Regions from separate parts of the Bacillus sp. BC05(2025) genome, predicted to be linked through region 2. Evidence: riboswitches for the same ligand, from Rfam matches in the RefSeq annotation. Region 2 holds a riboswitch; the other holds the start of a gene.
The links. Region 2 has a riboswitch for FMN ahead of ribD (bifunctional diaminohydroxyphosphoribosylaminopyrimidine deaminase/5-amino-6-(5-phosphoribosylamino)uracil reductase RibD). Riboswitches for the same ligand answer to the same signal wherever they lie in the genome.
Positions count from the first base shown of each region.

Region 1: linked by a shared signal. The riboswitch ahead of ACZ76X_RS07055 (ECF transporter S component) and the one ahead of ribD (bifunctional diaminohydroxyphosphoribosylaminopyrimidine deaminase/5-amino-6-(5-phosphoribosylamino)uracil reductase RibD) in region 2 are both predicted to bind FMN.

Region 1 is NZ_JBWYRA010000002.1:233,137-245,066, forward strand. It holds gene ACZ76X_RS07030 (LysM peptidoglycan-binding domain-containing protein) at 1-360, opposite strand, end outside; gene ACZ76X_RS07035 (CPBP family intramembrane glutamic endopeptidase) at 383-946, opposite strand; gene ACZ76X_RS07040 (RecQ family ATP-dependent DNA helicase) at 946-2,475, opposite strand; gene ACZ76X_RS07045 (YpbB family protein) at 2,465-3,526, opposite strand; gene ACZ76X_RS07050 (ferredoxin) at 3,822-4,070, shown strand; gene ACZ76X_RS07055 (ECF transporter S component) at 4,195-4,773, opposite strand; FMN riboswitch at 4,936-5,075, opposite strand; gene ACZ76X_RS07060 (hypothetical protein) at 5,320-6,006, shown strand; gene ACZ76X_RS07065 (peptidoglycan DD-metalloendopeptidase family protein) at 6,037-6,651, opposite strand; gene ACZ76X_RS07070 (cob(I)yrinic acid a,c-diamide adenosyltransferase) at 6,736-7,317, opposite strand; gene resE (sensor histidine kinase ResE) at 7,456-9,231, opposite strand; gene resD (DNA-binding response regulator ResD) at 9,231-9,947, opposite strand; gene resC (cytochrome c biogenesis protein ResC) at 10,250-11,407, opposite strand; gene resB (cytochrome c biogenesis protein ResB) at 11,422-11,930, opposite strand, start outside.
Region 2 is NZ_JBWYRA010000003.1:276,889-288,818, reverse strand. It holds gene ACZ76X_RS12230 (ribbon-helix-helix domain-containing protein) at 1-34, opposite strand, end outside; gene ACZ76X_RS12225 (alpha/beta fold hydrolase) at 156-1,154, shown strand; gene ACZ76X_RS12220 (Na+/H+ antiporter family protein) at 1,286-2,605, shown strand; gene ACZ76X_RS12215 (LacI family DNA-binding transcriptional regulator) at 2,630-3,493, opposite strand; gene ACZ76X_RS12210 (GNAT family N-acetyltransferase) at 3,596-4,075, opposite strand; gene ACZ76X_RS12205 (alpha/beta fold hydrolase) at 4,157-5,080, shown strand; gene ACZ76X_RS12200 (DUF2552 family protein) at 5,091-5,336, opposite strand; gene ACZ76X_RS12195 (CDGSH iron-sulfur domain-containing protein) at 5,476-5,682, shown strand; FMN riboswitch at 5,874-6,017, shown strand; gene ribD (bifunctional diaminohydroxyphosphoribosylaminopyrimidine deaminase/5-amino-6-(5-phosphoribosylamino)uracil reductase RibD) at 6,327-7,439, shown strand; gene ribE (riboflavin synthase) at 7,421-8,065, shown strand; gene ribBA (bifunctional 3,4-dihydroxy-2-butanone 4-phosphate synthase/GTP cyclohydrolase II) at 8,078-9,271, shown strand; gene ribH (6,7-dimethyl-8-ribityllumazine synthase) at 9,290-9,751, shown strand; gene ACZ76X_RS12170 (hypothetical protein) at 9,776-10,096, opposite strand; gene bioB (biotin synthase) at 10,277-11,275, opposite strand; gene bioC (malonyl-ACP O-methyltransferase BioC) at 11,277-11,930, opposite strand, start outside.

The DNA of each region.
Region 1 (11,930 bases), on a different contig from region 2:
AAAATATTGCTTCGCTATACTTTCTAAAGTTTCTCCCTCTTTTACCGTATGCGTTACGACTTTCTCAGACGATGCTTCAGACTCAGATTTAGCTGAATCAAAGAAAATAACCTCAAATGCACTTTTCCCAGCGTTATTCCCATCACTTTTCACCTGAATATATTTATCTGTATACCATAAAATACTAATTGGTAGTAATATGAATAGAAATGTTAAAACTCGGACGAAAATATGGTTCATTTTAAACTTTTGTTTTTTCTCTTTATTTCTATGAATTTCACTACGCGGCGGTAAACCTTCTTTTTCTTCCACTCGCTCAACTTCTAATTCCTCTTCAAAATCAGGAATTCGTTTCCTCATGTTGTTCACCACCACCTTCCATTTATTTTCTTAATTGGAGTCCCATTATAAAATCTACAAGAAAGTGTGCAAAGATTGTTATAAACAAATTCCCTGTCCATTCAAATACATAACCAAAGACAAAACTAATGAAACAGACGAAACAAAACAAAAATGGCTTTTTTATATATCGAATATGTAATACTGCAAATACGAAACTCGCTATTACAATTCCAAAGTGCGTCTGTACTACACCTCTAAATAAAAATTCTTCTGCAAAGCCGATAATGAATGTAATAACGAGTAAATGCATAACTGACATTCCTTGAAACATCCTATCGTTAATACCCCCATCATCAAACCAAGACTCTGGAAATACTCGCATTGCAACATAATCTAATAAGACAATACCAATCGCTAACAAGCCACCTATTATAAGTATAGACATCGGTTCCCATTTCCACAGACTATACACCGATTTTATATCTCGGAATAATATATATGCTAGTAAACAACCGATACCAATAATAATGAACTGTGTGATATACAGATTTAGCCGTATTTCTTTCGGACTCATATCTTCAATATTATGCCTTTGAATGTTCATCATTCCCCCATCTTTTCTAGACCGAAAAGCTTTTGTAACTCTGTTTCCCAATTATAGTCGAAATCCGATTGTTGCGCTTGTCTTTTTTTATAATCTGTTTTTGTAATATGACAATAGTCACAGCAATTTTTCAACTCGTCCTCTTTTCTATAACCGAACTGTTGCAACAAATATTCACGTCTACATCCTTTCACTTGTATCCAGGATTTCATGTTTTCTAGCTCACTATATTTATTACGTAGCCTTATTTCCACTTCAACTATTAATCTGTTCATAATTTCATCTGACAAGCTCTCTAACATTAATTTTCGCTGTTGTATAATTCCAAGCCTCTCTAAATGATAGCGGATGAAACGCCAATATTGTTCATTAAATCTTGCTGCATTATAACAAATTTCTTCTACCTCTTCTATTGGTAATTCTTTCGTTTGAAACATTCTTTCTTGTAGTAAAGAGAATAAAAATTGTATTTGTGACTGACTTGGCAATTCATCTTCAATGATTGAAATTGGTAAATCGTGGTCTAATGGACTACATAGTAAGATAGCTATACTCGGTTCACCATCTCTTCCAGCTCTTCCGATTTCTTGTAAATAAGAAGCTATATTAGTTGGGTAATGGAAATGAATAATATATCTCGTGTTCGACTTATTAACTCCCATACCAAAAGCACTTGTACATATTACAAGCTGCAACTGGTCATTCATAAATTGCTGTTGAATTAACATACGCTCTTCATGTTCCATACCACCATGATAGAAAGCAACACCAGTAACGCCTTTTCCTCTTAAATATTCCGTTAAACGTTCTGTCCACGCTCTGCTTGAACAATATACAATCCCTGGCCCTTGCAAATACATAACCTGGTCCAAAAGCGCTTCTTTCTTCTCTTCTATCGTCTCCACAAATTGTACTTCCATCGCAATGTTTGGACGATCAATAGAGTATACATGCTGCGTCACATTCTTCAAATCTAGACTTTCTGCTATATCCTGGAGTACATCTTTCGTCGCTGTAGCCGTTAATGCTAGCACCGTAGGAGACCCGATATTCTCAATGACTACATTTAGTTTTTTATAATCTGGCCTAAAATCATAACCCCATTGCGAAATACAATGAGCCTCATCGACAACAAATAATGAAATATAAACTTTCTTCAATTCTCTTATTAACAATTCCGACTGTAACATCTCTGGCGAAACAAAAATAAATTTATATGAAGCTAATTTTTTCATCGCTTCTCTTTTTTCATGTAATGTCCGAAAACTATTAAATGCTATCACTCGGTTTTTCACAACATATTTTAATTGTGTAACTTGATCTTCCATCAAAGATAATAATGGCGATACTACAAGTACTGTTCCTTCTTGCATTAACCCTGGAAGTTGATAACACATAGACTTCCCTCTTCCGGTCGGAAGCATTGCTATAACATCTTTTCCTTCTAATAAATCTGTAATTACTCCTTTTTGACCTGGACGAAATTCAGAATATCCAAACCACCTATATAAATATTCCTCAAGTTTCATTTATACCCTCCATCCGCGCCAATACAAGACGAACTTCAAAATAAGAGATATCCTCTCCAACCGCTTGTTTCAACTCACGCAACTTACGTGTTTGTAATGTATCAATTACTCTTGTTACTTTATCTATTTTGTCTTTTTCCATAAACATCTCGATAGAAAAGTCTCTCTCTCGCAAAGCAATTTCAACAAAATGATCTTCTATCGTTGCAACCTTTAAATTTCTAATTGTAGCTATTTCTTCTAAAGAGCGCCCTTGCCTCCAAAAATTATATGTTTTTTTCGTTGATAAACTAAATAATTCAGCTCTCTCATTTGGATAAGAAATAATCTCAGCTAATAATGGAAATTCATTTTCTTTATCTCGAACTTCTTGTATAAGGAAATGAATTGTACCCCAAAATAAAAAGTACACCCTGAATGTATCTTGTTTCGTAATTTCCGCTAACTGCTGTAATGTACAACCGATACGTTCATATCCTGTTAATCTATATGTTACAATCGTCGCTTCTACCACATCACATTTCCCTAAAAGATTATGTATTTCTTCCCATAATCTTTTCGCTAATTGGCTTCGCCTATACGGCATACCTGTTAAAAAGCGTTTCACCCACACCATTATTTCTGTATCTTGTTGAATAGGAATAAACTTCGTATTATTCTGTTGTAAATTAGATATAGTTTGAATAATTAAAGATAATCTTTTCCAAAACGTTTCACCTAATTCACCATAGTGCAAACCATGTAAATGCACTGGAAAAGCATACACTTCCTCCCATGTATGTAACTGCCTTTTACCTTTAGGTGTTAACCAATATGTATTTTCATGTATCTCTTGAATCAAATCTGCTTGCAATAACTTTGCAACTTCACGGTCATACTCAGCTCTATTTAACGATTTATATATTCCAAACAAAAAAGAAATTCGAAACATATTTCCATCTTGTAACGTTTGCGAAGAACGTTTTCCCTTTAATAAATAATAAATAGAAGAAACGGTCCTTTCACCATTCAATTGTTTTAAACAATACAATAAAGTATATTGTAGTTGCATTACCGCTTCCACCCTTCAATCTAACTTAATTGCTTTTTGATACAATACCATCTACCCTTATTCATAAAACTTATCATATTGGTACTATATACTTGTATATATTCTATTGTACCAAACGAAATAACATTTACGTATTTTGAAATTCTTATGACATAATGCAAAAATTAGTTGACACTCTAATTGATAAGCATTATCATTATAATTTTATGTTGAAAAGTTTTAAAAACCGTTTTACAATAAGGTTATAATTTTTATGGCGAGCTTTTCACATACATATTATCAGGAGGGAAAAAAGATGGCAAAATATACAATCGTTGATAAAGATACTTGTATCGCATGTGGTGCTTGTGGCGCTGCGGCACCAGACATTTATGACTATGATGATGAAGGTATTGCATTCGTAACATTAGATGATAACCAAGGTATCGTTGAAATTCCAGATGTATTACTTGAAGATATGATGGACGCATTCGAAGGTTGTCCAACTGACTCAATCAAAGTTGCTGACGAATCATTCGACGGCGATGCTTTAAAATTCGAATAGTCTTTTATTAACTTCAAAAAATACCCCTCAAATGAATGAGGGGTATTTTTTGTTTTCTATTTTCATTCTCCTTAATAAAAAAACCATTAGTAGTTCCATACTACTAATGGTTTTATTTTACATTTTATGCATTTTTCATTTTTGCAAACACCCATACTTTCAGGCGTGAGAATAACGCTACAAATACAATTGTCACAACAATTCCTTTAATCAAATTAAATGGTAAAATCGCTGTTACAACCGTTGTTCTTATAGCCTCGCTAGACATAGCTGGTGAATTTAAAAACCAAGTGTAAGCTGGGAATATGATGATGTAATTTAATACACTCATGATGAGTGCCATTGTAATTGTCCCTAGCATTAATCCTGTCGTTAAACTTTTAACAGTACGATACTTTCTAAATAAGAAAGCTGCTGGTCCAATAAATAAACATCCTGCAATAAAGTTGGCAATTTCTCCAACTGGTACTCCCGTTAAACTCCCTTGAATCCCGTAATGTAAAATGTTCTTTATCGCCTCTACAATTATCCCTGCAACTGGCCCAAAAATAATCGCAGCAATTAGAGCTGGTACATCACTAAAATCAATTTTTAAAAATAGCGGAAGCCCTGGGAATGGGAAATCCAACATCATCAGTAAATATGCAATACTACTTAGCATCGCTACACTCACCATCTGCACTACACTGTTTTTTTGTTTCATCTTTCTCTCTCCTTTTCCATCGATCATCTCATGGAAAGTGGAAAGGTTCTGCTATGCCTACTTTTTCATAGAACGAAAAAACCCTTTGTGTTTTACACAAAGGGAGAATTTAAGGCACATCAAACAGACGTTCAAATCCATATCTTTTTTGAACGCTTGAACCTCCATCTTCTCCCATCCAGACTATACTGTCGGCTTTGGAATCACACCAAATCCTGCCTTAACGGCTCGCGGGCTTAGAACAAAATCACATATAGTTCATCACCGCCGGTCGGGATTTTCACCCTGCCCCGAAGATAGACCGATATTCTATTTTCCATTTCATTATACAACAACATGATCGTATTGTGAACAAAAAAATCGTAACTTATTAAAAATAAGTTATTGATTTTATATAACCAATCTATTCATTATATTTTACAATACACTCCAGATTTTTTAGTATTGGGCATTTCTCCTATGAATCCCCTAGTCATATATAATTAAAAGTGATAAGATGTTGAATTGTTAAGATAAGAACATTTTCTGGATTATGGAGGAAATGTCATGAAGAAAGAAAAGAGACACTCTATTCGAGAAGCAATGAAAAAAAACTTAAGAAAAGAATACTTTTACTTAAAAAAAGAATTACTTTTCTATTGTCCAATTGATTTAGGCACATTCTCAAGCGAGACATACTATGCTGCTTTCGATGAAGATGGCATCAGTATTTATCAGTATGATAAAAAAACAGAAAGTAAATTAAAATTATGTGAGCGTCATCCGTGGAAGAGTTGGAATAAAGTGAAGGTAGATCATTATTTAACAACTTCTCAATTTATTTTCCAAGGGGAGCGAAACTGGATATTATCCCTTTTCCAAAAAGGAAAAGAAGCTCAAAAAATAATCGAAGAGCATACATCTTTACAAACTGAAGTTGTTTCTCGCTCTTTCTTAAAAAAACTTCCAGGTTTTCGTTCTAATGCACCATTGAATAAATACATCGGCAGCATTTGCTACACTGCACTTATTGCATTTTTATTAAAGTGGATGATTCCATTTCAAGCACCACAAATCGCCTTGTACTCCATTTCAATTGGTTGTATGCTTCTTGGTTTACTTTGTTTGACAATCGGTTTAATTGAACCGACCATTGTACTGTTTCGAACAAACGAAAAAACAAGAACGAAAGTATTTTACTTATATAGCTACTTAGCTATTTCTGGATTTATATGTGTCTTTATTTTTTGGTAAAAAAAGAGCTAGTTGTGAACTAGCTCTTTTTTACTTTACATATAATTGTTGATTCGGATAAATGAGCTCTTGCTGCAGCCCATTTTTTTCTTTAATTTCTTTAACTGACATACTAAATTTCCGTGCAATGCTAACTAAAGTGTCCCCTTTTTGAACGACATATAACGATGAGGAAACAACTTCGTTTCTTTGTTCATGTAAAACAAGCAATGGATTCATCGCATTTTTTTTCGCCATCGTCCATCTCCCTTGATGAACTTCTAAATGTAAGTGTGCACCCCGAGATTCTCCTGTATTTCCTACTTCTCCAATTATTTCTCCTTTTGAAATATAATCCCCTTGGACTACATATCTCTTATTTAGATGTGCATATACAGCCTCATATTCTCCATGTTTAATAAATACAACATTTCCGTAACTACTTGAATAATAAGACTTTGTTACCTTACCTTCTTGAATAGCTGCCACAGGCGTGCCGATCGGTGCCGCTATATCTATACCGTAGTGTTTTCCGTGCCTTGTCCCAAAATAATCACTTATCTGTCCTTCAACAGGCCATGTCCATCGATTTCCCTCTGCGTACACATGTAATTGAGATAAAAATAATACTGTCAATAACATGACGCCACATTTTAACACTTTCATATACATCCTCCGTTTTCTAATTACCACTATACCCTCTCTATTTTGGTATATTACAGAAAAAAGTATACAAAAAAAGAAAGTGAATCACTCCACTTCCTTCTCATTTTTATCACGAAAAACGATTGCACTGCGGTTATACTCCACATCTTTTACTTGTAATCGAGCGTTTATTACTCTAGCTACCGCAAACAAATAATCAGATAATCTATTTACATACTTTAAAACAACTTCATTTATTTTCCCTTCTTTTTGTAAAGACACTATACATCGCTCCGCCCGCCTTACAACCGTACGTGCAATATGAATAGCAGCTGCCGGCTCGCTTCCACCTGGTAAAATAAAGCGCTCTAAAGGCGGTGCTTCTTCTATATACAAATCAATCCTTTTTTCTAGGCTTTCGACCATTTCAATCGTTACTTTATAAGGAATTTTTCCTGCTACTATCGCCAAGTCTCCTCCGCAATCAAATAGTTCATGTTGAATATTTTCAAGTTCATTGTAAATATCTCCGAAAGACCCGCCTTGTAGCTTCGTCATTGCATATCCAATATGAGAATTCGCCTCATCTATCGTGCCATATGCTTCAACTCGAATATCATCTTTAGCCACTCTGCCACCTATTACACTTGTTTCCCCTTTATCTCCTGTTTTCGTATATAATTTCATCGCTTTACGACACTCCTCTTATTATTCTTCATTCGACTAAGTATAGAAAAAAAGTTCTACTATTATTTATTTAATTGATTTTACAAAAAAATAAAAAACAGTAGAACTTTATTCATTATCAACTTTAAAAACGTATATCTAAATTATACGATTCGGTAAATATACAGAGAATGTAGTTCCTTCTCCAACAACACTTGAAACAGCAATTTTCCCCTCATGACCTTGCACAATATTTTTTGCAATCGCAAGTCCGAGTCCTGTCCCACCTTTTTTTCCACGTGTTCTTGCTTTATCAGCTTTATAGAAACGATCAAATAAAAATGGAATATCTTCTTCTGGAATACCAGCACCCGAATCTTGTACTTCAAAAATAAGTCCATTATTTTTCGTATCAATTACAAGCGTTACATGTCCGCCTGCATTCGTATGACGAATTGCGTTATCAATTAAATTCGTCAATACTTGTTCCATACGATCTGCATCAAACGAGTATTGCTCAATTGGATTTTGGAAATCAACCGTTAATTCGACTCCCTTATCCTTTGCAATCCCTTGGAATTTACGACCTATTTTTTCAACGAAAGGATGAATATCTACTTCACCGATATGTAACTCTACATTACCACTTTCCATACGTGCTAAATCTAATAATTCATTTACAAGTTTACCTAAACGCACGGATTCATCATAAATGATTTGAACAAATTCATTAATTTCTTCTTTCGTTTGTACAATATCATCTAATATTGCTTCACTATACCCTTGAAGCATTACCATCGGTGTACGAAGTTCATGTGATACGTTCGCAATAAAGTCCTGACGCATCTTCTCTAGACGGCGTTCTTCCGTCATATCACGCAATACAGCTACCGCCCCACGAATTTTCGTTTGGTTGTAAAGCGGCGTCATAAGTACTACATAGTTGCCTTTTTGTAAATTAATTTCAACCACCTGTTGTTGTTCGCTTTCTACAACGAGATGGAATAGTTCAACAAGTTCAGAAGGTAGTTTTTTACTGAGCTCTATTTCTTTTTCTTCTTGCCAAACTTGCAGAAAATGTTCAGCTGGCGGATTGATTACAACAACTTCACCTTCCTGATTTAACGTAATAACCCCATCTGCCATACTACTTAAAATACTAGCTAACTGTTCTTTCTCTTGCTGCAAGGCATTCATATTAAACTTCAACTGTTTTCCCATTTGATTTAAAGCCGTTGCAAGCTCACCAATCTCGTCCTGAGATACCATAGGAGCTTTCGCATCAAACTTCCCACGCGCCACCTCAAAAGCAACCTCACGCATTTTACGGAGTGGTGCTGTAATTCGAGTAGATAAGAAGAATGCAAAGAAAGTTGTTAATATAATTGCAATCCCTGCTGATAAGAATATAAAATCAGTCGTTCTCTCCATACCTTGTATCGGTACTTGTAAAGATTCGTATACGAACACCGCGCTTTGATTTTTTGACTGTACTGGTTTTCCGACAATCATAATATCATTTTCAGTGTTTTTATTCTTCCTACTATTAGAGGCTTTTCTAATGTTATTTTTAATTTCTTTTTTGTCTGTAAAAACAGCCGCTAATTCTTTATCTTCTTTCAAATTATCTATTGTAAGAGTGACTAACCCTTCTTGTTTCGGCGAAGAAGATATTTCTTTACCATCTTCCACAATAATGATCCTTGAAAGTGGATCAGAGAATTTGTACGCGATATTCTCAATCGTTTTTACATCGGCACCTTCTTCAATTAACTCCGAAACACTTGTTGCAACCTTTTGAAGCCTAGCTTCACTCATATCAACATAATATGTTCTAAAAAACTGTGAAAGTAAAATCGCAACAAATCCGAGCACAAACGAAACAAGAAGTAATATGGTCATCCATAACTTCCCTACTACACTTCTCCAAAGCATCAGTCGTTCACAACCTCAAATTTGTAACCTACGCCCCAAACGGTAACAATCATCTTCGCAGCATCTGGTGATTTTTTGCTTAACTTCTCACGTAAACGCTTTACATGCGTATCAACTGTACGTAAATCTCCGAAGAATTCATATTGCCATACTTCTTTTAATAATTGCTCACGATCAAATACTTTATCAGGCGCTTTCGCTAAGAATAATAGTAATTCGTACTCTTTCGGTGTTAAGTTCACCTCATTACCATCTGCTGTAACACGGTGTGCATCATTATCAATTGTTAAATGCGGGAACACCGTAACATCTTTTGTCGTTGTATCTTGTGTAAAGAATGTTGTTGGTACAGAACGGCGTAAGACCGCTTTCACACGAAGCACTACTTCACGTGGGCTAAATGGTTTCACGATATAATCATCCGTTCCTACCTCAAACCCTTGTACGCGGTTTACTTCTTCACCCTTTGCTGTCAACATAATAATTGGCGTCGCTTTCTTCTCACGAACCCCTTTACATACTTCAATACCATCTTTACCAGGCATCATAAGATCTAATAAGATTAAATCATAATCATTTTGTAACGCCATTTCTAAAGCTGTATCACCATTATCCGCTTCTTCAATTGTGTATTGTTCTCTTTCTAAATACATTTTCAATAAACGACGAATACGATCCTCATCGTCTACAATTAAAATTCTTGATTCATTTTCCATTTTTACCCGTTGCGTAATTTTACCACAACGGTTCACACCTACCCTTCTACACTATTATGTTGCGCTATTCTCGTTTATTTAAGCAATCTTCTAAATGTTTCACTTTCTATATTATGCTTCACAAGAATAATAAAGTTTGTTCAATTTTTTTCCAAAACTATGTATTTTTTTTGAACGGTATATAATGTCCTCGACATCATTTTACAAAATCAACCGCTACTTTGTCATGTTTTTCTCAAAAAAGAAGAAAAGTTGACAAAAATAAAATAGGAAAGTGACATTCACTCTCCTATTTTATTTCTCTATGCGTATGAATGTAAACCCGCGATAATTAAGTTTACTACAATAAAGTTAAACATAATGATTGCAAAACCAATTACCGCTAACCAGGCTGACTTCTCTCCGTGCCACCCTTTTGATAAGCGTAAATGTAATACCGCCGCATAAAAGAGCCAAGTAATAAGCGCCCAAACTTCTTTTGGATCCCAGCCCCAAAAACGTGTCCACGCTATTTGAGCCCAAATCATCGCAAAAATTAATGCACCTAATGTGAAAACAGGGAATCCAATTGCAATAGATCGATATCCAATTTCATCTAGTAAATCACTATTTGTATTTTTTACTAACGGCTGCAGCGCCGCTGATACTCGTTTCCGTAAAACAAGTCTTAATACAAGATAAAGTAACGTCCCAACTAACACTGACCAAATTACAGTATTTAATTTTTTCGCATTTACAATCGCTGGGACTTCAGCTTTTGGTTCTAATTTATTTTCTGTCAATAACTTTCCTTCATGCGGCCCCACTAAAGCCGGAAGATTGTACTTCATTTCTACTTGTTGTTCATTTTTATCAATCCATTGAAACTTCGCTTCATATTTCATACTAGAAAATACCGTTGTCACTCCAATAAATCCAACTGTACAAACAAGTGTGAACACGACAGTCTCTAACCAAAATGTACGTTTGCTTCTCGTTGATTGATCTACATTTTTTAATAAGTACATAACGCCCGTAATAAAGCTAATTGCTAATATCGCTTGTCCTGCAGCCGCAGTCGTCACGTGAATATGTAACCAATTACTTTTTAAAGATGGAATAAGCGGAGATATTTCCCTCGGAAACATACTCGCATAGGCAATTAATAAAAGCGCAACTGGTAATGCAAAGAGTCCGATTATACTTACGCGGTACATAAAATACATGACAATAAATGCTCCGACAAGCATCATGCCGAAAAACGTACCGAACTCAAAAAAGTTACTAACTGGTGCATGTCCTGACGCAATCCATCTTGTAACAAAATATACTGTTTGTGCAATAAATCCTAAAATTGTAATCGTTATTCCTATATTTGCCCATTTATGACCTTTTTCTTTAATTGCTCCCCCGAAAAATAGAGTGGCAATTAAATATAAAATAAATGCGGTAAAGAGGAAGTTACTACTTATTTGCACCATATCGTTTCCCCACCTTAACTAATTTTTTTATCGACTACTTTATCGCTTGGCTGCGGAATTGCTGTACCTTCTAGTACTCTTTCAATATCTTTCTTTAAACCGAACCAATTTTTATTCGTATGTCCTGCAATCCACCATTCATCATTAACGCGTTGTATCCAAATACGGCGATGATTCCAATACATTCCTTGAATGACACCAACCATAAATATAAATCCTCCAATTCCGAGAATCCAAAGCGTTAAATCTTTCCTTACAGTAAGTGCCGTTGCATTTTGCATTTCCACACCTGCAAACGACATTTTATATTTGTTATTCCCATCTGGTTCTATATTTTGCTGAATACCAACAAAACTCACTTCACCATCCGGTGTTTCAGGTGTAAACATTTTAAACACAAATGCAGGGTTGTTCGGTAATTTTGTTTTTGTATTTGGTCTTCCCCTCTCATCAAAATAAAAATCAGGGAAATAGCTTAATAGTTCTAAAGAATAGCCATTTCCTAAATCATATTTTTCAGTAG
Region 2 (11,930 bases):
TATTTAAACAATCTATAATTTCTCCAATCGTCACAATTTCCCTCCTCCCGTGTTGAAATGACACTAGTATGGTATGTTACAATGATTTTCTAACAGTATATGCAAAACGAATAGCCTGTGCGATTCATACGATTTCAGAAAAGGAGGTTTTCAATATGCTTTTCCGTAGCTATACCCCTCAGTTTTATAATGAAAATAAACAAATCATTCCTAATAGTATCGCTACGATGGAAAGCGTTATGATTCATAATCGAAAACAAACTCTCCTTATGCGCGGGCAAAACGTAGAGCAGCCTATTTTATTATGCTGTCATGGTGGACCGGGCATGGCACAAATTGGATTTATTCGTCATTTTCAAAAAGAATTAGAGAAACACTTCATTGTAATTAATTGGGATCAGCGCGGGGCAGGTAAATCCTTTTCAATAAAAGATTTCGGAGCAAATTTTACAATTGAACAATTCGTGTCCGATGCAAAAGAAGTAATTCAATATGTACTTAAAAAGTTCAATAAACAGAAACTATTTCTCGCTGGTCATTCTTGGGGAAGCATTATTGGGCTTAACATAGCACATCAATATCCACAGTATATCGAGGCTTACATCGGTATTGGTCAGATTGTACATATGAAACAAAACGAAGAATTGCTATATCAGCATTTAATTCGTTCTGCCAAAAAACATGATCATAAAAAAGCGTTAGCGTCTCTTTTAAAATTAGGAAAACCACCATTTTTAGATACGAGACGCCTTATTATTCAAAGAAAATGGCTCGGTACATTCGGAGGAGCAATCCAAAACGGATCTTCCTTTTCTTTCATACGAAAAGGCTTCTTTTCTCCTGAATATACGCTATTAGATTGGTTCAAATTTCTCGCAGGAAATTTAAAATCTAGCGTTTTATGGGAAGAAATGCTAACAATCGATTTCTTTTCTTCTATTTCAAGTTTATCTATTCCGGTTTATTTTTGTTCTGGTCGCTACGATTATCAAACTCCTTACGCACTCGTTCAGGAGTATTGTGATGTGATAGAAGCGCCCATAAAAAAGATGATTTGGTTCCCAAATTCAGCACATTCTCCTGATTTAGAAGAACCAAAATTATTCGCTCAATCTTTACAATCCATTAAACAAGAGCTAGCTTTTCAGCATTAGTAATAAAAGGCTCTTTTACATTTCATAAAAAACAATTTATAATAATATGTCGCAACTATGTATAAATATAGCAAGGTGCTTTATATTTACTTGCCTTAACACAATAAAATTTTGGGGAGATTACATTTATTATGAATGCTGTACTCGTCGCAGTAGCAGTTATGCTATTGCTTAGTTTGTTACGTGTCCAGGTCATTGTCGCCATCATTGTTGGAGCTTTAACAGGCGGAATTATCGGCGGACTCGGTATTTCAGAAACGATTAACACTTTTACAACTGGTCTTGGAAACAGCGCTCCAATCGCTTTAAGTTATGCAATGCTCGGCGGTTTCGCTATTTCGCTTTCCAAAACAGGGCTTCCTGATGCCATGATTCAAACTGCATTAAAATGGATTGGCAATGAACAAGACACGAAAAAACAAGTTTATTCTAAAATACTTATTCTATTCATCATTTTAACGATGGCTTGTTTCTCACAAAATGTGATTCCTGTTCATATCGCTTTCATCCCTATCTTAATTCCAGCACTTTTAAAAGTATTAAATGAATTGAAAGTGGATCGCAGACTTGTTACATGTATTATTACATTCGGATTGATTACTCCTTATATGTGGATTCCAGCAGGGTTCGGAAAAATTTATCATGACGTATTGCAAACAAATGCTGCGCAAAGCGGTCTTACATTTGATGTCGCGCTTATTCCAAAAGCAATGACTATTCCAGCAATCGGTATGATTATCGGATTATGTGTAGCGGTTTTCATTACATACCGAAAGCCTCGTACGTATGAAACAGAACAAATTCATACTACCGAAAATGAAATCGTTCCCTATACAAAGCGTAGCATTACTTTCGGATTATTATCTATCATTGCCACATTAACTGTTCAATTAGCAACAGAATCCATGATTTTCGGTGCTTTAGCAGGGATTATCGTCTTATCAGTAAGTGGTAGTCTACCCCTTAAAGAAGCAGATGCAATATTAACAAGCGGAATGCGCATGATGTCCTTTATCGGTTTTGTTATGATTGCAGCCGCTGGATTTGGTGCTGTTCTTCGAAAAACAGGACATGTTGAATCTCTTGTACAAACAAGTGCACATATAATTGGAAATAATAAACCACTCGCAGCCTTTCTTATGCTTGTGATTGGACTTCTTGTTACGATGGGAATTGGTTCATCTTTTTCAACCATCCCTATTTTAACAACAATTTTTGTACCTCTTTGCATACAGCTTGGATTTAGTCCAATGGCCACCATTGCAATTATCGGTACAGCTGGAGCGCTAGGCGATGCAGGGTCTCCAGCATCAGATAGTACACTTGGACCAACATCCGGTTTAAATGCTGATGGTCAACACCATCATATATGGGATACATGTGTACCAACTTTTCTGCATTATAATATACCGTTACTTATATTCGGCTTTATTGCCGCCATTACATTATAAAAAGGTGCGTTTTATACGCACCTTTTACTTTTTTATTTTTCCTTTTAATTGTTGCATCGCTATTTTCCCATTTTCTTCGATACAACTTTCCATTTGTATAAATGACGGACCTGTCCATTCACTGTCTATACTCCCGTTCAGTCCAATCATTCTCAATTTATCCGGTATACGGATATTTAATTTTTTTGCTGCTCGAATTAACTCAAAAGTAATCTTATCACTTGAAGTTACAATTCCATCTATATACGGATAAGTTTGCAATAATGTAATAAACTGTTTATTCGTATACCCTTGTACACATACTTCTCGATAAGAGATTCCTTCCTCCCAAACAACGTCTAAAAATCCTGATATGTACTCTTCCATTTCTTCACTATCTTCGCCCTCACCGAAATAAGCAATAAAGTGACAACCTTTTTCTTTTAATAAAGACACCGCTCTTTGGCCACTTTCATAATAATTTGCATGGGATTTTTTTTCATTAATCACAACAAACGGAAGTGGTATTTCTCCTATACTTTTAAAAACAGATTTTGTCAAAATAACACCTGCAACGTTATTTTCCTTCAACATATGTATGTATCTATCTTTATTTTCTATATTACAAACAATGGTTTGATATCCTTCTTTATATGCTATTTCCTCCATACAATGTAGCAAAGTGATGTTTGATGGGTCATATAGATTATCTACAAGTAATGCAATTATCGTTGAATTCTCTTTAAATAATGGCTTTGCTGCACTATTTGGCCTATAACGTAATTCCTCAATTGCTTCCTTTACTTGTTTTACTGTGTCCTCATGAACGTATCCTTTTTCATTCATAACTCGTGAAACGGTTGCGACTGAAACACCTGCCAATTTTGCAACATCACGTATAGTTGCCACATCGTCACCCCTTAATATGGTAATAGATTACAATTTTACGGTAACTTAAATTACAATATTCGTCAAGGTTAATAACTTATATTTCTGAAAATTGTTACATCATTACACTAAACGATATTCTAATTGAATTTCATGTAAAATTGGGATATTATCATACCCATTAAGTGGAATCTCTTTCTTTATTTTTCGCGCCTCATCAACCGCATTCACATATAAATTCGTCATCAAAAAATTACGTTTTTGGTAAAAACGTAACGCATTCATATTATCATTTGTTGTAATGAGCCACACCCGACCGCACCGCTCTTCTTCTGCAATTTGTAATACACAATCTACAAGTTTCGTCCCTATTCCTTTTCTTTCTTCAAAGCTATCTAACGATACAATTTCGCACGTATTTCCAATCACTTCATATGTTATAATTCCGATTATTCTGTCATTAGAGAGCGCAACAAATCCTGGTAACTCTTCTAATTGATGCCCCTTCCCACGTGAAACCATTAATGAGCTCCCCCAGTTCTCACACATGAACATTCTGATTGTTTCTTTCATCTCTGGCGTAATTTTTTGTATATGCACCATTTCCTATTTCTCCCCTTTTCTATCATTGTGATACAATATAAGTGTATCACATGTAACGGTATTTGGAGGATGAGGTAAAGTATGAAACGTTTTTTTGCAGCATTGTTTACTGTACTAGGTGCGATAACTGCCCTTGGGATTTTCTTTACAAATAAAGTGATGTACTTAAAGAAAAAAACAGAGGAAGAAGTACTCGAAAGAGAAACGAAAAAACATTTTCGTATAGAAGATTTTGATGCTCTTCATAAAGAAGAAATTCATATCCCTTCGCAATTCGGATATGATCTTCACGGATATTACATTCCTGCTGGTCATTCCAACAAATTTATGATTTTCTGTCACGGCGTAACTGTAAATAAAATGAACTCTGTAAAATATGCAAACTTATTTTTAAACAGAGGATATAATGTCGTTATTTACGATCATCGTCGTCATGGTAAAACTGGTGGAAAAACAACAAGCTATGGATACTATGAGAAACATGATTTAAAATCTGTAGTTGACTGGCTAAAAAATCGTTTTGGAACAAATATAACACTCGGTATTCATGGTGAATCAATGGGAGCTGCAACACTTCTTCAGTATGCAGGACTTGTAGAAGATGGCGCTGATTTCTATATTGCAGATTGTCCTTTTTCTGATTTCTACGGACAATTACAGCACCGTTTAAAGGTTGAATTCCATTTACCTAAATGGCCTTTATTACCTTTAGCAAATGCTTTTTTAAAAGTGCGTGACGGTTATACGATTCGTGAAGTTTCACCAATCGATTGTATAAAAAACATTAACAATCCCGTCCTCTTTATTCATAGTAAAGATGATGATTATATTTTAGCTGATATGACGAAAGCACTATATGACGCGAAGGAAAACAATAAACAACTTTATATTGCAGAACACGGCGCACACGCTTGCTCTTATAATGAAAATAAAGAAGAGTATGAAGCAGCCGTTGATCAATTTTTAAACTCATTTGTAAAAGAAACAAAAAACAGGCTTGCATAAGCCTGTTTTTTTATTGCGCTAAAACGTCTGTAACTTGTTCCATATTTTCAGAAATCCATTGCATTGCATCATCTAACGTTGGAAATTCTGTCGTTTGAAATGTTACTTCATCTTGAAGTAGCCAAACATCCTTTGACTCTTGTCCTACACCAGCAATGGACCAGTGTAACAAACTATATGGATGATTATCATTCAAAAATGATGCCCACGTGCGCTCATTTGCAATATTTCGTAATGTACGTAATTGTTTATCCATCTTTCGTCACCTTACTCTAGTCAGTTATAAAAAACATTATAACACTCTCTTCTCTCCCAAAGAAAGTGCTCATTTGATATTGTCAAGTACTTCTCTTGATTATATGATGAAATTAAGCGTTTGGGAAGGAGGGATAGCGTTGGCTAAAGTACAAATTAAAGTAAATGATAATGGCTCTTTTCGCGTTACAGGGGACGTGGAATTAGTTGATTCACAAGGGAATGTATTCCCAGCAAAACCGGCATTTTCTTTATGCCGTTGTGGTTTATCAAAAAATATGCCTTATTGCGATGCTTCGCATAAAGGAAAATTCGAATCTGTTGTTAGAGCACCAGAGGCAGAATAATTTCACATGTGACATGCACATTTTTTTGTGCATGTTTTTTTCTTTTGATCAACTCCATTACATCCCTTCTCCTTACAACATTTCTAATACTTCTGTCTTCATGCCAGCATACATATATTTTCACACAATTCTTCACATTCGAATATTTTTTACTAGCCTTTTTTCTTTTTTGTGCTATAATTTGAGCAAACAACATCCTTCGGGGTCGGGTGAAATTCCCAACCGGCGGTGATGAAGTGCAAACTTCTAAGTCCGTGACCCGTTTTCAACTCGAAAACGGTGGATCTAGTGAAACTCTAGGGCCGACAGTATAGTCTGGATGGGAGAAGGATATGTTTTCTAGTAATTTTATATAGCGAATACACTTTTATTTCAGTATGCATATTTTTAAAGTTTCATTTTGAATCTTTATATATGTTTTATTTTGTATACTTATGTTTCTATACTGGAATAAAAAGATACGACTAGCGTTTGAAAAATTCGATATTTTGCTAGGTTTTTTCCTTATGCCAAAATATCAATCATCGTTAGGTTTCTTTCCTATACTTTCGTATTCGAACTATATTTCTAGAAATCACGTCTCCCAAACCCCAAGGATATAAAATCCTTGGGGTTTTTTGATTTTTTCAGGAGAGGTGAAGAGAATGACAGATCAAGAATATATGAGGATTGCCCTGCAGTTAGCAGAAGGAACATCCGGACAAACAAGTCCAAATCCTATGGTTGGTGCTGTTGTTGTAAAAGATGGAAACATCGTCGGTATGGGAGCTCATTTGCGTGCTGGTGAAGAACACGCAGAAGTTTATGCTCTTCATATGGCTGGTGAAAAAGCAAAAGGAGCTACTGTTTATGTAACACTTGAACCGTGTAGCCATTTTGGAAAAACACCCCCCTGCTGTGAATTGCTCATCAAAAAAGGAGTCAAACGGGTTGTAATTGCCACTCTTGATTGCAACCCGCTCGTTTCTGGTAATGGAAAAAGAAAATTAGAGGAAGCTGGCATCGAAGTAACTACCGGTGTTCTGGAAGCAGAAGCAGCTTTGTTAAATCGCTACTTTTTTCACTACATGAAAACGAAACGTCCATTTGTAACAATAAAAACAGCGATGAGCTTAGACGGAAAAACAGCAACTGTTACGGGTGAAAGTAAGTGGATTACAGGTGAAGAAGCACGAGCTGATGTTCACCAATACCGCCATACACATGATGCGATTCTCGTTGGAGTGAATACAGTTATAGCTGATAATCCGCATTTAACAACAAGAATTCCTAACGGAGGTAAACATCCTATACGCGTTATTTTAGATACTCATTTACGAACGCCACCATCTTCTCATGTCATAACAGATGGTTTAGCACCGACATGGATTTTTGTCGGTAAGGATGTAAATAAAGAGAAAATAGCTTCTTATGAATCTGAAAATATAGTGATATTCCAAATGAAAACGAAGCAAATTGAAATTCAAGATGTTTTAGACCTACTCGGCGAAAAACAAATTCTATCTCTTTTCGTTGAGGGTGGGCAAACCGTCCATGCGAGCTTCTTACAAACAAACAATTTCAATGAAATTGTAACTTATATAAGCCCAAAATTAATTGGTGGGAAAGATGCGCCTACTTTATTTGGCGGCAATGGTTTTTCAACATTACAAGATGCACTTTCCTTGAAAATTCAAGAGATGAAACAAATTGGCGACGATATAAAAATTGTTGCGCATGCCCGAAGTGAGGTGACGGAATGTTTACAGGAATTGTAGAAGAATTAGGAACGATTGCAAACATGCAACAAAGCGGAGAAGCGATGAAGTTAACGATCCATGCAAATAAAATTTTATCAGATGTTCACTTAGGTGATAGTATCGCGGTGAACGGTATTTGCTTAACTGTAACGAGTTTCACAACAACTTCATTCACAGTAGACGCAATGCCTGAAACGATGCAATCAACATCACTTCGCATGCTTAAACCGCAATGCAAAGTAAATTTAGAACGTGCAATGGCGGCAAACGGACGATTTGGTGGACACTTCGTTTCAGGGCATATCGATGGCATCGGGACGATTTCAAGCAAAAAACAACACTATAATGCCGTCTATTACAAAATAACTATTGCTGATGAATTGCTGCGCTATTGTTTGCATAAAGGTTCCGTTGCTATTGATGGAACGAGTTTAACAATATTTGATATAGACGAATCTTCCATTACCATTTCACTCATCCCGCACACAGTAAGCGAATCTGTTATTGGAGAAAAGAACGCCGGTGACATCGTAAACATTGAGTGCGACATGATTGGTAAATATATCGAACGCTTTATTTCTAAACCTGTAAAACGAACAAATTCAATGACCGAAAGCTTTTTACAAGAAAACGGATTTCTATAAGGGGGAAGCATGATGTTTCATCGTATTGAAGAAGCTCTAGAAGATTTAAAACAAGGAAAAGTCGTTATCGTATGTGATGATGAAAACCGCGAAAATGAAGGCGACTTTATCGCTTTAGCAGAGTATATTACCCCAGAAACAATTAACTTTATGATTACACATGGGCGCGGCCTCGTTTGTGTACCGATTACGGAAGGATACGCAGAACGTCTACAATTAGAACCAATGGTAGCTCATAATACAGATTCGCATCATACTGCATTTACAGTAAGCATTGATCATGTTTCTACAACAACTGGGATTAGTGCCCACGAACGTGCAACTACAATAAAAGAATTGTTAAATCCTGCATCAAAAGGTGCTGATTTCAATCGTCCTGGACATATCTTTCCATTAATTGCGAAAGAAGGCGGTGTCCTGCGCCGTGCTGGTCATACAGAAGCTGCTGTCGATTTAGCACAGCTTTGCGGAGCAGAACCAGCTGGCGTCATTTGTGAAATTATTAATGAGGACGGTACGATGGCACGCGTACCTGATTTACTACAGTGCGCAAAACAATTTGATATAAAAATGATTACAATAGAAGATTTAATTGCTTATCGCCGCCACCATGAAACATTAGTAACGCGAGAAGTGGAAATTACATTACCTACAGATTTCGGTACTTTCCATGCGATTGGCTATTCTAATTCATTAGATTCGAAAGAGCATATTGCACTCGTAAAAGGTGATATTTCAACAGGAGAGCCTGTACTTGTACGCGTTCATTCAGAGTGCTTAACAGGAGATGTATTTGGCTCGTGCCGCTGTGACTGCGGACCACAACTCCATGCTGCGCTTGCTCAAATTGAGCGTGAAGGAAAAGGTGTTCTTCTTTATATGAGACAAGAAGGGCGAGGCATTGGACTTCTGAATAAGCTTCGCGCCTATAAGTTACAAGAAGAAGGCTTCGATACTGTAGAAGCAAATGAAAAGCTTGGCTTCCCAGCTGATTTGCGTGATTACGGTATTGGCGCTCAAATTTTAAAAGATTTAGGTTTACAACATTTACGATTATTAACGAATAACCCGCGAAAAATTGCTGGCTTACAAGGGTACGATTTAGAAGTGATTGAGCGTGTCCCGTTACAAATGCCAACAAAAGAAGAGAATAAAACGTATTTACAAACGAAAGTAAACAAATTAGGACATTTACTAAACTTATAATTAAAGGAGAGATTTATTATGGTATTTGAAGGTCATTTAGTTGGTACAGGATTAAAAGTTGGGGTTGTTGTTGGACGTTTTAATGAGTTTATTACAAGTAAGTTACTTGGCGGAGCTTTAGATGGGTTAAAGCGTCACGGTGTAGAAGAAGCTGATATCGATGTTGCTTGGGTTCCTGGTGCATTTGAAATTCCTTTAATCGCTAAAAAGATGGCTAATAGCGGGAAGTATGATGCTGTTATTACGTTAGGCACTGTCATTCGTGGTGCTACAACACATTACGATTACGTTTGTAATGAAGTGGCAAAAGGTGTTGCATCTTTATCATTACAAACAGACATTCCCGTTATTTTCGGTGTATTAACGACTGAAACAATCGAGCAAGCGATTGAACGCGCAGGCACGAAAGCTGGTAATAAAGGCTATGAATCCGCCGTTGCTGCAATTGAAATGGCTCACTTATCAAAACAATGGGCATAAAAAAAGAGGCTACGGCCTCTTTTTTTATTTCTTTACTTTTTTCCGTACATCTTTTATTAATTCATCCATTGTTTTTCCTTCTGTTTGTATACGAAGCGTTTGTGCTGTTTTCCACGCATCCTCTCTTTTCTTCGCTTCTTCTATAATAGTAATTTCTTTTCGTACTTCCTTTAAATCTTTCCCTTCTGTTTTCAATCCAAAATGTTCAGCTTTCGTTCGAAAATGTTGTTCAATTCGTTGTTGCATCTCTTTTTGCTCAGGATTTTCGGCGGCCTTAACTGGATCAGTACTTATCGCTTTTAGTAAAATTAGACAAGTCATAATCGCTAATATATATTTGTGCATGTAAAATCCTCCAACCCAATATAAATTACATATTTACTATGTACAATTGAGGCTTGGAAAATTCGTCCACCAAAATTCTTTTTTTCGCTCAAAATCCAATAGTACCAAGCGTTCACAATTATTTATTACATTTTATTTACAAAAAAAGCAAACTCTTTTACAAGTTTGCTTTTTTCTATCTTATAATGCACATTCCTCAATCTCAAACCCTAAATCTTCAATCATATCCCAGTCTGCAGTTGGTTCTTGTCCAGCTGTCGTTAAGTAGTCTCCAACAAAAATAGAGTTCGCTGCAAATAAACCGATTGGCTGTACAGAACGTAAATTAATTTCACGCCCTCCTGAAATGCGAATTTCTTTCGTTGGGTTTACAAAGCGCATCATCGCCAGCACTTTTAAACATTCTACTGGTGTTAACTCCTTTTGCCCTTCAAGCGGCGTACCCTTTACAGCAACAAGGAAATTACATGGAATTGAATCTGCATCTATACGTTGTAATTCGAATGCAATATCAGCACGCTCTTCTATTGTCTCTCCCATTCCAAAAATCGCTCCTGAGCATGGCGAAATACCCGCTTGTTTCGCTTTTTGAACTGTATCAACACGATCATCATACGTATGAGTGGAGCAAATGCTTTCGTAATTATTCGCATGTGTATTTAAGTTGTGGTTATAACGATGTACACCCGCCTCCGCTAAACGTCCTGCTTGATCTTCGTTTAAGAAACCTAAACAACAACAAATCTTTAAATCTGTCGTTTCACGAATCTCCTTAACTGCTCCAATTACGTGATTCACCTCTTTATCCGTCGGACGACGACCAGATGCTACAATACAATATGTACCCGCTTTACGGCGAATCGCTTCGTGTGCTCCTTCTACAATCTTTTCCTGCGTTAGCCATGCATATTTATCAATCGGCGCTTCTGAAATAATAGACTGTGAACAATATCCGCAATCTTCAGGGCATAATCCAGACTTCGTATTAATAATCATATTTAATTTTACTTTCTTACCAAAGTGATGATGGCGAATGATGTAAGCTGCATTCATAATTTCTAAAATCTCTGTATCGTCAGCCTCTAATATCGCTATTGCCTCTTCTTTTGTAATCATTTTCTCTTCTACTACGTCGTATGCAAGTTTTTTCCAATCCCTTTTTGTTTGTACTTGTTTCATTTCATCTCTTCCCCTCTTTTGTTATATGCACAAATAAAGCATGATACGTTGCCATTATCCCTTCATTTTCCGTGAAGTCCCTTTCGTATATACGAAGCATCGCACGAAAGAGTGAGGGACTTTGACAATATGATTCTTCATTACTATTGGTCGCTCCTACTTTACGAATAGAATGTAGAAACTCTCTAACTTCTGTAAATCTCTCTATGTAACATGTTTCAGAAACATGTACATCCCCTGTTTCTATCTCACATATATGGCGCAACTGATTTTTTGAATAAAAACGTTGCCCAATCGATGTTTCATTTTGTATATTTTTTTCCTCTTTCGCTCGCTGGAACGAAGCATGCAATTCTTGAAATGTTTCCTGTCCAAACGTTGAAAAAAGTAATATTCCATCTATAGACAAATGATGAAATAAATTTCCTATCACTTGTTTTAAATCATTTAGCCATTGAAATGTGGCATTTGAAATAATGACATCATACGTTTCTTCTAGTCGTAGTCTTTCGATATCCTCACAGTAAAATGTTACAGTGTTTACATTTTGTCTAGTTTTCGCAACTGCAATCATACTTTCAGCAAAATCAATAGCTGTAATATGTGCTTTCGGAAATAAGTTTGATAGTTGCTCTGTAACATATCCTGTCCCGCA